DNA from 3 places in the Caproicibacterium sp. NSD3 genome. Region 2 is predicted to be linked to each of the others. Evidence: predicted binding sites of a transcription regulator. Region 2 holds the regulator's gene; each other region holds the start of a gene.
What was found. Region 2 encodes HrcA, which represses chaperone genes, less so after heat shock. Its sites were predicted from a motif close to TGTTAGCACTCNNNNNNNNNGAGTGCTAACA; they were not measured.
Positions count from the first base shown of each region.

Region 1: the regulator HrcA is predicted to act here: its motif matches at 1,510-1,540, upstream of ACVS9P_RS10015 (Hsp20/alpha crystallin family protein).
Region 3: the regulator HrcA is predicted to act here: its motif matches at 1,117-1,147, upstream of clpB (ATP-dependent chaperone ClpB).

Region 1 is NZ_CM132119.1:2,028,418-2,032,785, reverse strand. It holds gene ACVS9P_RS10020 (metal ABC transporter permease) at 1-811, shown strand, start outside; gene ACVS9P_RS10015 (Hsp20/alpha crystallin family protein) at 953-1,381, opposite strand; gene deoC (deoxyribose-phosphate aldolase) at 1,622-2,290, shown strand; gene cdd (cytidine deaminase) at 2,306-2,728, shown strand; gene ACVS9P_RS10000 (pyrimidine-nucleoside phosphorylase) at 2,725-4,065, shown strand; gene ACVS9P_RS09995 (peptidylprolyl isomerase) at 4,198-4,368, opposite strand, start outside.
Region 2 is NZ_CM132119.1:2,219,431-2,223,798, forward strand. It holds gene pth (aminoacyl-tRNA hydrolase) at 1-289, shown strand, start outside; gene hemW (radical SAM family heme chaperone HemW) at 286-1,401, shown strand; gene hrcA (heat-inducible transcriptional repressor HrcA) at 1,600-2,625, shown strand; gene ACVS9P_RS10885 (nucleotide exchange factor GrpE) at 2,657-3,238, shown strand; gene dnaK (molecular chaperone DnaK) at 3,338-4,368, shown strand, end outside.
Region 3 is NZ_CM132119.1:671,194-675,561, reverse strand. It holds gene clpB (ATP-dependent chaperone ClpB) at 1-997, opposite strand, end outside; gene ACVS9P_RS03325 (hypothetical protein) at 1,237-2,808, opposite strand; gene ACVS9P_RS03320 (ABC transporter ATP-binding protein) at 2,801-3,526, opposite strand; gene ACVS9P_RS03315 (carbohydrate ABC transporter substrate-binding protein) at 3,675-4,368, opposite strand, start outside.

The DNA of each region.
Region 1 (4,368 bases), 190 kb from region 2:
TCAATGGACCGAATTTGGTTATATGAAGAATGCACTTTTGGCGATCATTCTGATTACTCCGCTTTTTGGACTTGTAGGGACGATGATTGTCAATAATAAAATGGCATTTTTCAGCGATGCCTTGGGACATTCTGCATTGACCGGGATTGCGATTGGGGTCATGCTCGGAATTGATAACTATCTGATTTCGATGATGGGCTTTGCACTTTTGTTTGCGTTGGGAATTTCTGCGGTGATGCGAAAAGCTTCCTCTTCGGCAGATACGATTATCGGAGTTTTTGCCGCTACCGGCCTTGCTCTGGGGGTAGTCTTGCTTTCAGCTGCCGGAGGATTCGCAAAGTATTCCTCCTATTTGATTGGAGATATTCTCACGGTTCAGCCAGAAGAGATCGGGATGCTTGGAATTTTGCTTTTGGTGATTTTAATCGCTTGGGTATTGTTTTTTAATCCGTTTTTGCTTACCAGTGTAAATGGGGATTTGGCGGCCAGTAAAAATATCCCGGTCGGTGTCATTCAGCAGGTCTTTATGCTGATTGTTGCGGTTCTTGTTACGGTATCAATTAAATGGGTTGGCGTGCTGATTATCAATTCTTTGCTGGTCTTGCCGGCGGCGGCAGCCAGAAATGTTGCAAGATCCATGCGTAGCTATCACGGATTATCGGTTGTTTTTTCTGTGATTTCGGGAATTTCGGGACTGATCATCAGTTATTACGCCGGAACTGCCGCAGGCGGTACCATCGTTTTGGTTGCAGCAGTAATCTTTTTTGTCAGCTTCTTCTTGGGACGAAGAAGGATGCACGTTTCTGCTTGAGCTTTTGTTGCCTATATCCCTTTCTTAATCTTATTAAATAAAAATCAGGCACCATAAAAGAGTTTGCGCTCTTTGTGGTGCCTGATTTTATCGAACCATTGTATTCACAAATTATGGAATGCCTGACTGGCTAATCATCAATTAGCGAATTTGAATGGAATGAGAATCGGTTTTCTGCTCATGAACTTTTGGAAGGTCCAGATGCAGAACTCCGTTCTGGTAGGAAGCTTCAATCCTCTGTGCATCAATGCCACTGATATCGAATGAGCGGCTTACGCTGCCCCAACTGCGTTCACGGCGAATGTAATGGTTGTCTTCATCTTTTTCTTCATTCTGCTCTTGATGATTTGCAGAAAGAGTCATTTGGTCGCCGTTGACATCAATGTGAATGTCTTCTTTTTTGAAACCGGGCATTTCTGCTTCCAACACATATTTGTTTCCCTCATCGCGGATATCGGTGCGGCATGGGAATGCAGCCTTTGAAAGATCCGGGAAAAATTCTCCATCGAAGGGATCCCAAAAATTATTTAGAGCCTTACCACGATGTTCAAAAGGAATCAAGTCAAACATAATACATACCTCCAATTAAGAATTTGAATTTTGATTTTTGTCCTTAGAAGCTTTGCTCCTTTGAACAATTCTTATATTACCTGCTAATTGTAACGAATTTGCGCATTAAATATGAACTGATCGTAAACAATTAGCACTTTAATCAAAAGAGTGCTAATTTTAAAAAGAATAGACCAAAAACTAAAATTAGTTTATAATATGCTCAGAAAAACTTTTAATTAATAATAGGAGTGGTATCAGATGCTTTCAAAAGAAGATCAGATCCTTTTATCCCATGTGGATCATACGCTGCTAAAACCGGAAGCTTCTTGGGAGCAAATCAAAAAGCTCTGTGACGAAGCGGTTTCTTTTTCGACTGCCAGCGTCTGCATTCCACCGAGCTTTGTAAAGCGTGCTTCAGAATATCTTCATGGAAGGATTCCTGTTTGTACGGTCATTGGATTTCCGAATGGCTACCATACTCCTTCGGTTAAATGCTTTGAGGCTTCTGAGGCAGTCCAAAACGGCGCGGAAGAAATTGATATGGTCGTGAATCTTGGTTGGGTCAAAGAAGGCCGTTTCGATTTGGAAGAAGAGGAAATCCACAGGGTAAAAGAAGCGTGCCATGGGAAAATTTTAAAGGTGATCATTGAAACTTGTCTTCTTACAAGAGGAGAAAAAATTAAAATGTGCGAAACGGTGAGTATGGCAGGGGCCGATTTTATCAAGACTAGTACCGGATTTTCCAGCGGCGGCGCTACTTTTGAAGATGTTGCACTTCTCAGAAAAGAAGTGGCGCCAGAGGTGCGCGTAAAAGCTGCGGGGGGAATCTCTACCTTGGAAGATGCACGCCGCTTTTTGGAGCTCGGGGCCGATCGTTTGGGAACCAGCCGTATTGTTCGTCTCATTCAAGGAAAAAATACAGATTAAAAGGGAGGTATTTAAATGAAACCTGAGGAATTGTTAAAAGCAGCGCAGCAGGCTCGTACAAAATCCTATGCTCCATATTCCAACTTTCGGGTAGGAGCAGCGCTTCTCACTTGTGATGGGCGTATTTTTTTGGGTGGAAATATCGAGAGTGCTTCCTATGGCGCAACGATTTGTGCAGAGCGGTCAGCAGTAGCGAGTGCGGTCAGCAGTGGTGCGAGAAGCTTTTGTGCCATCGCAATTGTAGGGGGCTCGGCAGAAAAGGAACTTTCTGCTCCATGCCCCCCGTGTGGAATTTGTCTTCAGGTGCTTAGTGAATTTTGTGGAGCGGACTTTCCAATTTATCTGCAGGGCGAGGAAGGTGAAGTGAAAACCTATTTATTAAAGGAACTTTTACCGGTCGCTTTTCGGGAATCGTCTTTAGGGGGCAAAAAAGAATGAGAATGTATGATATTCTTTCCAAAAAGCGTGACGGAAAAGAATTATCAACGGAAGAGATTCGCTGGTTTATTAAAGGATATGTCTGTGGGGATATTTCGGATTATCAGGCAAGTGCTCTTTGTATGGCAATCTGTATTCGCGGAATGAATCCACGGGAAATCACAGACTTGACTTTAGCGATGGCAGAATCAGGCGATCAGGTCGATCTTTCTCCGATCCACGGAATTAAGGTGGACAAACATTCCACCGGCGGAGTCGGCGATAAGACAACGCTGATTATCGCGCCAATTGTAGCATCATTGGGAGTCCATGTGGCAAAAATGAGCGGCCGCGGATTGGGACATACCGGAGGGACGCTTGATAAGCTGGAGAGTATCCCCGGATTTCGGATTGATCTTAGCCGGGAGGAATTTTTTCGAACAGTGAATACAGCCGGATTCAGCGTGATCGGACAGTCCGGCAATCTGGTTCCGGCAGATAAAAAACTATATGCACTCAGAGATGTGACCGGTACGGTAGAGAGTATTCCTTTGATTGCGAGCTCTATTATGAGTAAAAAACTGGCTGCCGGAAGCGATTGTATCCTTTTGGACGTCAAAACAGGTTCCGGTGCATTTATGAAGACCAAAAAAGATTCACTGGCTTTAGCGGAGACCATGGTGAAAATCGGAGAAAATGCCGGCAAACGCACGGTAGCGCTGATTACAAATATGGATCGGCCATTGGGAAGAAAAATCGGAAATGCCCTGGAAGTGATGGAAGCCTGTGAGACCCTTCACGGGAACGGCCCTGAAGATTTAAAAGAAATTTGTCTTGTGTTATCTGCCAATATGCTTTTTCTGGCAGGAAAAGGCAGTGTGGAAGAATGTCGTGAAATGGCCGAAAAGCAGATCGAAAATGGACAGGCTTTCGATGCGCTTTGCAGGATGGTAGAAGCGCAGGGCGGGGACAGCAGCTTCCTAAAAAATCCGGAGAAATTTTCGAAACCAAAAGCGTTTCTTAAAGTTTGTGCGTTTCAAAGCGGCTATCTTTCCAAAATACAGACGGAACAGGTGGGAGAAGCCTGCGTAGAGCTGGGAGCCGGTCGTGAAAAGAAAGAGGATTCGATTGATTACAGTGCGGGGATTATCCTCTGTAAAACAGTAGGGGAAGCGGTTAAACGAGGGGAAACGCTGGCAATCCTTTCTGCAGAGACGATGGAAAAATGCCATACAGCCGAAACACTTTTCCGTAAGGCAGTCACGATTGGTGCAGAGAAACCTTCTCCACAGCCGATGGTTTTCGCGCGCATTTCGAAAGATGGAATTGAAAAATTTTCTGATAAAAGAGGCTTGTAAAAAAGTCTGGATAGATTGTAATTAAAAAAGCGAGCCTGTAACCTCTCCTTTTAGAGAAGTTGCAGCTCGCTTTTATTTTAGCAAAGATTTTGCAGTCACTTTGGTTGCAAAGTGATCTGACGGGATTACTTATCATTTCCCGGATTTTTCAGGTTGTGGATAGGAGGTGCCGAAGGTTTCGACAGTTACTTCTTCCATGACCTGATCTTCATAAGGACGGTCGCTGTAATCGCGTTTGGAAGCAACAATTTTCTGAGGAATTTCCATTCCTTCAATCACTTTTCCGAAGGCCGCATACTGTCC
Region 2 (4,368 bases):
TATTTCTCTCCCCTGCGGACATCTTCGAATTCGCCGCAAAGGCAGTGACGGCGGACACAACGGCATGAAAAACATTTTGTACCTTTCCGGCAGTGATCAATTTCCGCGCATTAAAATCGGGGTAGGAGAAAAGCCGAATCCGAATTGGGATTTAGCAGACTGGGTCCTTAGCCACTTTTCAACGGATGAAATGAAACTGATGGACGAAAGCATCAAAAATGCCGCGGCCGCAGCTGCTCTCATGGTAAACGACAAAATTGACGAAGCGATGAATCGCTATAACGGATGAACGGGCTTTATCTGCATGTGCCCTTTTGTGTTCAAAAATGTCCTTACTGTGATTTTTTCTCTCTGCGGGCAACAGAAGAGCAGATGGAATCCTATACGGATTTTTTGATTCTCACTATGAAAAAATGGAAAAAGGAGCACCCGGATTTTTTCTGTGACACGCTTTATTTTGGCGGCGGAACCCCCAGCCTTTTGGGTGCTAAGCGCCTCTGCCGTCTAACAAACGCTGCCCGAACCGAATTTGGCCTTACCGATGCCGAAATCACGGTGGAAGTTAACCCCGGAGAAATTTCGCCCGATTTTTTTCCGCCTCTCTTTGAAGCAGGTGTCAACCGTATTTCATTAGGGCTTCAATCTGCAAATCCAGAAGAGCTTTCTTTTCTTGGACGCCGCCATACACCTCAACAAGCTGCTGCTGCAATGGCGGAAGCACGACGCGCCGGAATCCAAAATATTTCTCTTGATTTAATTTTAGCATTTCCGGGACAGACTGATGATTCTCTGAAAGAAAGCATTCAATTCTGCCGCGAAAACGGTGCTTCGCACGTTTCCGCCTATCTTTTGCAAATCGAGCCCGGCACATTATTTTTTAAAAATCGAAACAGTTTAAATCTCCCCGGAGAAGAAGAAACCTGTGAACGATATCTTTTTGCCTGCCAAGAATTAAAAGGTGCGGGCTTTTCTCAATATGAAATTTCAAATTTTGCAAAGCCGGGCTATGAAGGCCGTCACAATTTAAAATACTGGAACCAGGAAGAATATCTTGGACTTGGTCCCTCTGCTTCTTCCTATTATAATAGAAAACGATTTTACTGGCCGCGTTCTCTGCGGGGATTTTTAATGGGCGAACCACCCTTAGAAGAAACCGACCGTGTAATCCCTGCCGGCAGTTTTGCGGAATATGCACTTTTGCGTCTGCGCCTCTGCGAAGGGTTAACTGAAAAAGGCTGCCTTAGTCGCTTTTCTCATGGAATTCCAAGCTCTTTGCGCAAAGCAGCGATTCCTTATGAAAAAGCCGGGCTTTTAACTCAGTCACCTGAAGCACTTGCACTGACGCCGCATGGGTTTCTGGTTTCAAATTCCTTGATTGAAACCCTGCTAGAAGCGCTGTAAATTTTAAAACAGTTCTTCTAAAAAGAGGCTGGCAAAGATTTGCCAGCCTCTTTTTCTAGCTTTTTGTAAAAATTTTTGACAATTCATAATCTCTTTACAAATACCCTATTGACACCGGGGCAAAGTAATGGTACATTTATAAATGTAGTTAGCACTCGATCATATAGAGTGCTAACTTGTCAAAAGAGGTGATCGTTCATGGAACTCAGCCCACGCAAACAAAAAATTCTAACAGCGGTGATTGAGCTTTATACCGAAACCGGCGAGCCGGTCGGGAGCAAAGCGCTATGTGAAATGCTTGAGTTTCCAGTTTCCTCTGCTACTGTGCGAAACGAAATGAGCGAGCTTTCCGCGATGGGCCTCTTGGAGCAGCCGCACACTTCCGCCGGGAGGGTTCCTAGCGAAGCCGGATATCGTTTTTATCTGGACTCTTTAATTGAGCCGGAATCCACCACTCCGGATGAGCGGCATTTTATTGATGCTTTGCTTCTTCCCAGTGCCTATGACCCGGAAAAGCTTTTGGACGGTGTTTCACGAGCACTTTCCGGAATGACCCGTCTGGCCGCGATTTCCATTACACCCAGTGGGCGGGACGCAGTCGTTCGGGCAGTTCAATTTGTTCAGACAAGCCGTCGCACCTCAATGGTCATTTTGATGACCAGTAATGGCACCATGCACACGCGGGTTTTTCATTGCGAGTTTGATCTTTCCCCTGAAATTTTGCGGGTGTTTTTCCGAGTTTTTAATGAGAAGCTTGTAAATATGCCGATTCGCAAAATTACGCCTGCTTTTATCCAGTCTTTAGCCGCTTCCATGGGAGATGTCGGTATGCTGATGAGCAGTGCTTTGATGGCATTGTTAGAAGTAGCCCGTGAAGCAATGGGCGCTGACGTTCGCATGGATGGAGAAACGAACCTGCTCTATTATCCCGAGTTTGGAGAAGGCGATCTTCGCCGAGTGATGGGATTTTTGGCACGGCAAGATGAAGTTTACCGTCTGCTGATTGAACCCGGTGATCGGGTCTTGATTGGAAAAGAGATCGGCGTTCCGGCACTTGACAGTATGGCGTTAATTATTTCCCACTATGCAATCAATGGCATGCCTGCCGGAGCAATCGCACTTTTAGGACCCATGCGCATGAATTACAAGCGCCTTCTCGGGAGCCTTTCGTACCTTTCCGACAGTGTGGGGCGAATGCTCACGGAATTAATGAAATTACAATGACTTTAGAGTCAAAAAGATAGGGGGCATCATCTTGAATAAAAAAGAAGACAACCAGGAAAAGCAAAAAGAAAAGCCACAGGAAGAAAAAGCTGAAAAAGCTGAAACAGAAGAAAAGAAACCTGCTGAGGCAAAGCCCGAAAAAAAAGCGGAAAATCCGCAGGAAGATTCTGCAAAACTTCTGGAAACAGCGCAGGCGGAACTGAAAAAGCAAAAAGACATTCTGCTGCGCACGGCCGCAGAATATGATAATTATCGTAAGCGTACCGAACGCGAGAAAACAACCGCTTATGCCGATGCAACGGCAGCAGCGGTTCTGGAATTTCTTCCGGTAGCCGATAACCTGACGCGGGCTCTCAGTCAAAAAGACTGTTCCATAGAAGACCTGCGCAAAGGGATTGAATTGGTTCAAAAGCAGATGGAATCCGCACTTAAAAAACTCGGGGTCGAACCCATGGGCAAAAAAGGTGATCCATTTGATGCCGAATATCACAATGCCGTTTCTCACATTGAAAGTGACGATCTTGGAGAGAATGTCATTGCAGAGGTTTTTCAGCCCGGTTATAAACTAGGTGACCGTATTGTTCGTCACGCGATGGTTCAGGTTGCCAATTGATTTTTGGAAACCCTAATTTTTCCTTTGTCCTTCCGCATGGATTTCATGCAGATTTAAATAAAACATTTACACCGAAACATTGATTTGGAGGTAACAGATATGAGTAAAACAATTGGTATTGATTTAGGCACTACAAACTCTTGTGTGGCAGTTATCGAAGGCGGCGAGCCGGTCGTCATCGCAAATGCCGAAGGCGGACGTACAACCCCTTCTGTTGTCGGCTTTAAAAAAGACGGCGAGCGCATGGTCGGCGCAACCGCAAAACGTCAGGCTGTCGCGAATCCGGAGCGCACCGTTTCTTCTATTAAGCGCCACATGGGCACCGACTACAAAGTAAAAATTGATGATAAACAGTATACCCCTCAGGAAATCAGCGCAATGATTCTGCAAAAGCTGAAGGCAGACGCCGAAGCTTATCTTGGCCAGCCGATCACCAGCGCAGTTATCACCGTCCCTGCATATTTTAGTGATGCACAACGTCAGGCTACAAAAGATGCCGGCAAAATTGCAGGCCTCGATGTAAAACGTATTATCAACGAGCCAACCGCAGCAGCGCTTTCTTATGGCGTTGATAAAGGTCAGGAACAAAAGATCATGGTTTACGACCTTGGCGGCGGCACTTTCGATGTCTCTATCATCGAGATGGGCGACGGCGTTCAGGAAGTTCTCGCAACTGCTGGTGATACTCACCTCGGCGGCGATGACTTTGATAGCCGTGTCATTGATTGGATGCTCAAAGGCTTTAAAGCAGAAAACGGCATCGATCTTTCCAATGATAAGATGGCGATGCAGCGCTTAAAGGAAGCTGCTGAAAAAGCAAAGATTGACCTCTCCGGCATGACCACCACCCAGATCAACCTGCCCTTTATCACAGCAGATGCAAACGGCCCGAAACATTTGGATATGACGCTCACAAAAGCAAAATTTGATGAACTCACTTCCGATCTGGTCGAGCGCACCATGGGTCCTGTGAATCAGGCAATGAAAGACGCTGGCCTCTCCTTCAACGACATCAACAAAGTTTTGCTGGTCGGCGGCTCCACCCGTACGCCAGCTGTTCAAGAAGCTGTTAAAAAGGTGAGCGGCAAAGAGCCATTTAAGGGTATCAACCCTGATGAATGTGTTGCAAT
Region 3 (4,368 bases), 740 kb from region 2:
GTGCGGCATCTTTTTCAATATACTTATGGTATTCGTTTAAGGTCGTTGCACCGATACAATGCAGTTCACCACGGGCCAACATCGGCTTTAAAAGGTTTCCGGCATCCATACTGCCCTCTGTTTTGCCAGCGCCTACAATGGTATGCAGCTCATCAATAAACAGAATGATTTTCCCTTCGGATTTTTTTACTTCATTGAGAACCGCTTTGAGACGTTCCTCAAATTCACCGCGATATTTGGCACCCGCAATCAACGAGCCCATATCCAGAGAATAGAGCTTGCGGTTTTTTAGGTTGTCCGGAACATCTCCGCGAACAATCCGCAGAGCAAGTCCCTCAGCAATCGCAGTTTTGCCAACACCTGGCTCGCCAATTAAAACTGGATTGTTTTTCGTTTTACGCGAAAGGATTCGAACCACATCCCGAATCTCCGCATCACGGCCAATCACAGGATCCAATTTATGGTTTCGTGCAAGTTCTACCAAATCCTGCGCATATTTAGAAAGAGAATCATAGGTTCCCTCCGGATTATCGCTGGTTACTCGTGTATTCCCGCGCACGCTCGAAAGTGCCGCAAGAAATCCGCTTTCGGTAACCCCAAAGGTCCGAAACAGATCCTTTAACGTTTTATCTGCCTTGTGCAGCAAGCCTAAAAATAAGTGCTCAACACTAACATATTCATCTTTCATGTGAGAAGCAGCATTTTCTGCTTCATTCAGAGCAGAATCCACTGCCTGAGAAACATAAATTTTTCCTGCCTCTCTGCCTGGTCCAGAAACACCCGGCAGTTTTTTGATCTCTAGATTGACCGCATTTAAAAATGCCTGTGGATCCACATTCATCTTTTTCATCAGCTGCGAAATAAGACCATTTTCCTGCTGGAGCAATGCCGCCAGCAAATGTACCTGTTCAATCTGCATATTTTCGTTGGCTGTTGCCAAACTCTGTGCGCCTTGAACCGCATCAATGGATTTTTGTGTAAAATTCTGTGCATTCATAGCATCTCACTCCTCATAATTCAACTGAACGTCTAAAAAACCATCTTTAAAGTCTTTCCCAATCGTTCTGAATTTAGTATAATTGGGATTCATGAATATTTTGTGAACAAATAATTAATTTTTAGCACTCTACTTAGTTAAGTGCTAATTTGCTTTTATGAAAATCTTTCCAGTTCCATCTTAGTCGAATTTAATCAAAAAAACAACCGGGGCAGAAAATTTTTCCGCCCCGGTTGTTTTTATAAAGTCTTAAAAATTTCGGTCCCGCGTGTCAAAAGCCATCGATGAATTGCCAGCGCCAGTAAAAGTAAAAACGCACTTGCGAGGAATAAAAACTGCTCAATTTCAAGATGAGAAGAAAGCAAATAAAATGCGCCTGCCAATAATGCCGTCAGCAGCATTCCTCCAAAAGTACCACAAAATGCCGATGCAGATTGCTTTACGATAATAGTATCGTTTTCTCCGTTCATTTTCGGAAATTTGAGATTGACCATCAACCCAAACTGTGCTACAAAAACTCCCATTGCAAGACCAATAATCAAAAGACTGATTGTGCTCAATGCCGGCAAAGAAAATGCAATCCCCAAAAGAGGAACGCTGACAATCGTACCAACTAAACAAATGATCAAATTAAGTGCTGCCTTCGCGCGAAAAATCACTCTTGCTGGTACAGGGGATCCCTTTAAAATCCAAAAAGTATTGCCTTCCAGGCTAATTGATACACATGTTGTATTTGTCATCGAAATGATCATACAGATTCCAAGCGCCAAGATCGCCATAAGAATCTCTTCTCCGAACTGTTGGACAAATTCAAGGAGACTCTGTCTGGCAATAAGCGCATAAACAGAAAATCCAATCATAATCAACACGCCGATTCCGGTATTAAACAAGTAAATCGTGGTTCCAAAATAGCGGCCGCATTCTTTTTTAAAAAGTGCAGCAAATTGACTGTTGCTTTGCAGTTTTTGCAAATGATAATCATTGCGAAGCACATGGCTCTGCATTTTAGAAAGCAGTTTCTGATAATGTGAGCTGAGTACCCACGAAATCAGCAAAAATGGTAAGAAACAGAACAAGACCAGCCATAAGAGGGAAAGGAAATTTCCCTGCAAACCATCCATAAGCCAGCCAAACAGAAAAAGCCCTGTATGCAATGTCTTTTCAACTTGATTTGCATTGAGAAGCAGCGCTTGAAGAATATGATTGACCCGCATAGAACCAATCAAAACGACTGCCAGCAAAACGCCGCTGATCAAATTTCCCATCAAAGCACGATGACGGCTGTGTGCAGTGAGAAATGCAATCAGCCAGCCGCCCAAAAGGGCAAGCAGAGACGACAAAAACGGTAAAAAAATGATGCTGATAATAATTGGAAAAACCAAAAAAGCACTGCCGCCGCCGTAAAAAAGATATGCAACAGTTGCAGGGATCATCCAAAGCCCGCTGAATACTAAATTTTCAAGATAAAGTGCAAGCACTTTACTAAGCATCACCGTAAATGCCGAAACCGGCAAAGGCAGCAATAAATTGCTGTCCTTACTGCCAAAGACAAGACCGCTGGCCGCAAAGATCGTAAATATTACAGAAACAATGGTTGCCAGAATTGTCATCATCGGAATTAAAAGCTGCAAATTTCCTACAGAGGATAAAGCAGCCGCCAGCATAAAGCTATAAACTCCAGAAAGATACAGCGCTAAAAACACCATCAAAGCGAGTGCCCCAATCCAACCTGCCGAACGCTTTTTTCCGACAGAAAACGAGCGCAGCATCGCCTGAAAATTAATCTTTAAAAGAATCCCAAGCTTACGCATGCGGCACATCCTCCTTTTCAAGTTCCAGAAATACCTGCTCCAGACTCTCATCACCGACAATGGAAGCTGTTGTATCCACCCTAATCAGTTTTCCCTGTTTAATAATTGCAATCCGGTCACAAAGCTTCTCTGCCACTTCCAAAACATGCGTGGAAAAGAACACTGCTCCTCCTGCCTCGCACATTTCACGCAGAAAACCTTTGAGCAAAAAGGAGGCCTGTGGGTCAAGCCCCACAAAAGGTTCATCTAAAATCAGCAGCTTTGGTTTGCGCATAAAGGCAGAAACCAGAGACAGTTTCTGCTTCATCCCATGGCTGTATCCGCCGATCGCGCTTCCCAGAACTCCTGTAATTTCAAACGCATCCGCATAAGTTTTAATCCGCTCTTCCCGCACTTCCGCAGGAATCTCATAAAGATCTCCAAGAAAATTTAGATATTTGATTCCGGTAAGGAATTCATAAATATCAGGATTATCCGGTAAAAAAGCCATCTCTCTTTTGGCTTCTACCGGCTCCTTTTGAATCGAATGCCCGTCAATGGTGATTTCTCCTTCGGTAAAATCAAGAATTCCCGCAACAGCGCGCAGTGTCGTCGTCTTTCCTGCTCCATTATGTCCGATAAATCCAAGAATTTCGCCGGAATGAACCTCCAGACTCAGGTGATCTACCGCTCTTTTGCCGCCTGCATATGTTTTTGAAAATTCAGAAATTTTCAGCATAATTTTCCCTCCGGATTTTTCTTTATTTAGATGACTATCTATTAGATAAGTATCTAATTGTAGTATATCATAAGCTTTTAGAATGTCAAGTATTATCTTAAAAAAGAAAACGGAAAAGGAAAGCTTTTCACTTTCCTTTTCCGTTTATTTAAGTGGATGCGTTTCTTTTTGTCCGCAAGGTATCCGTTGCCGTAATGACGCCCTGGCTCCAGCTCTCCGGAGTAACCTCTCCACTGATAAGAGCTCCAAAAGTGCCGAAAAGGCTGCTGCGAAGATCTTTCATATCAGAAGCGCTCGCTGGAAGAAATTCGTCCGTAATCAGGCCGTTTGTAAGCTGATCTCCATACTGAGAATAAAACGCTTGATGTGCCTGATCAAGCTGTGTTTCGGCTTTCGGGACGACGGTTGTTGCTCCAAATTGAGCACAAATAGCAGCTGCTTCATCGCTATAAGACCAAACTAGGAACTTTTTAGCCAGCTCCTGATCTGCTGCGGCTGCTGGGATCCAACATTCGCTGGTTACCGTATAAAGAGTCTGACTCTTCCCGGATTCAAAAGACGGCACAGGAACAAATCCCCACTCAAAGCCTTCTGCCTTCGTCTCTTGTGCAGTCTGGTCAAGGATTCCGCTTTCACCGGGCATAAAGAGCACCTTATCCTCCAACAAAAGCTGTTCATTTTTAAGATAATTTTCATCATTTGCATTGGCAGGAACTGTTCCATCAGTATAAGAAGCTAATTTTACAAAAGTATCGAGCACTTTTTTCCCTTGATCCGAATTCCAGACGCCCTCCTGGTAGCTGCACACATTAGACAGCAGTGTCGGATCGGTATTTGCCAGC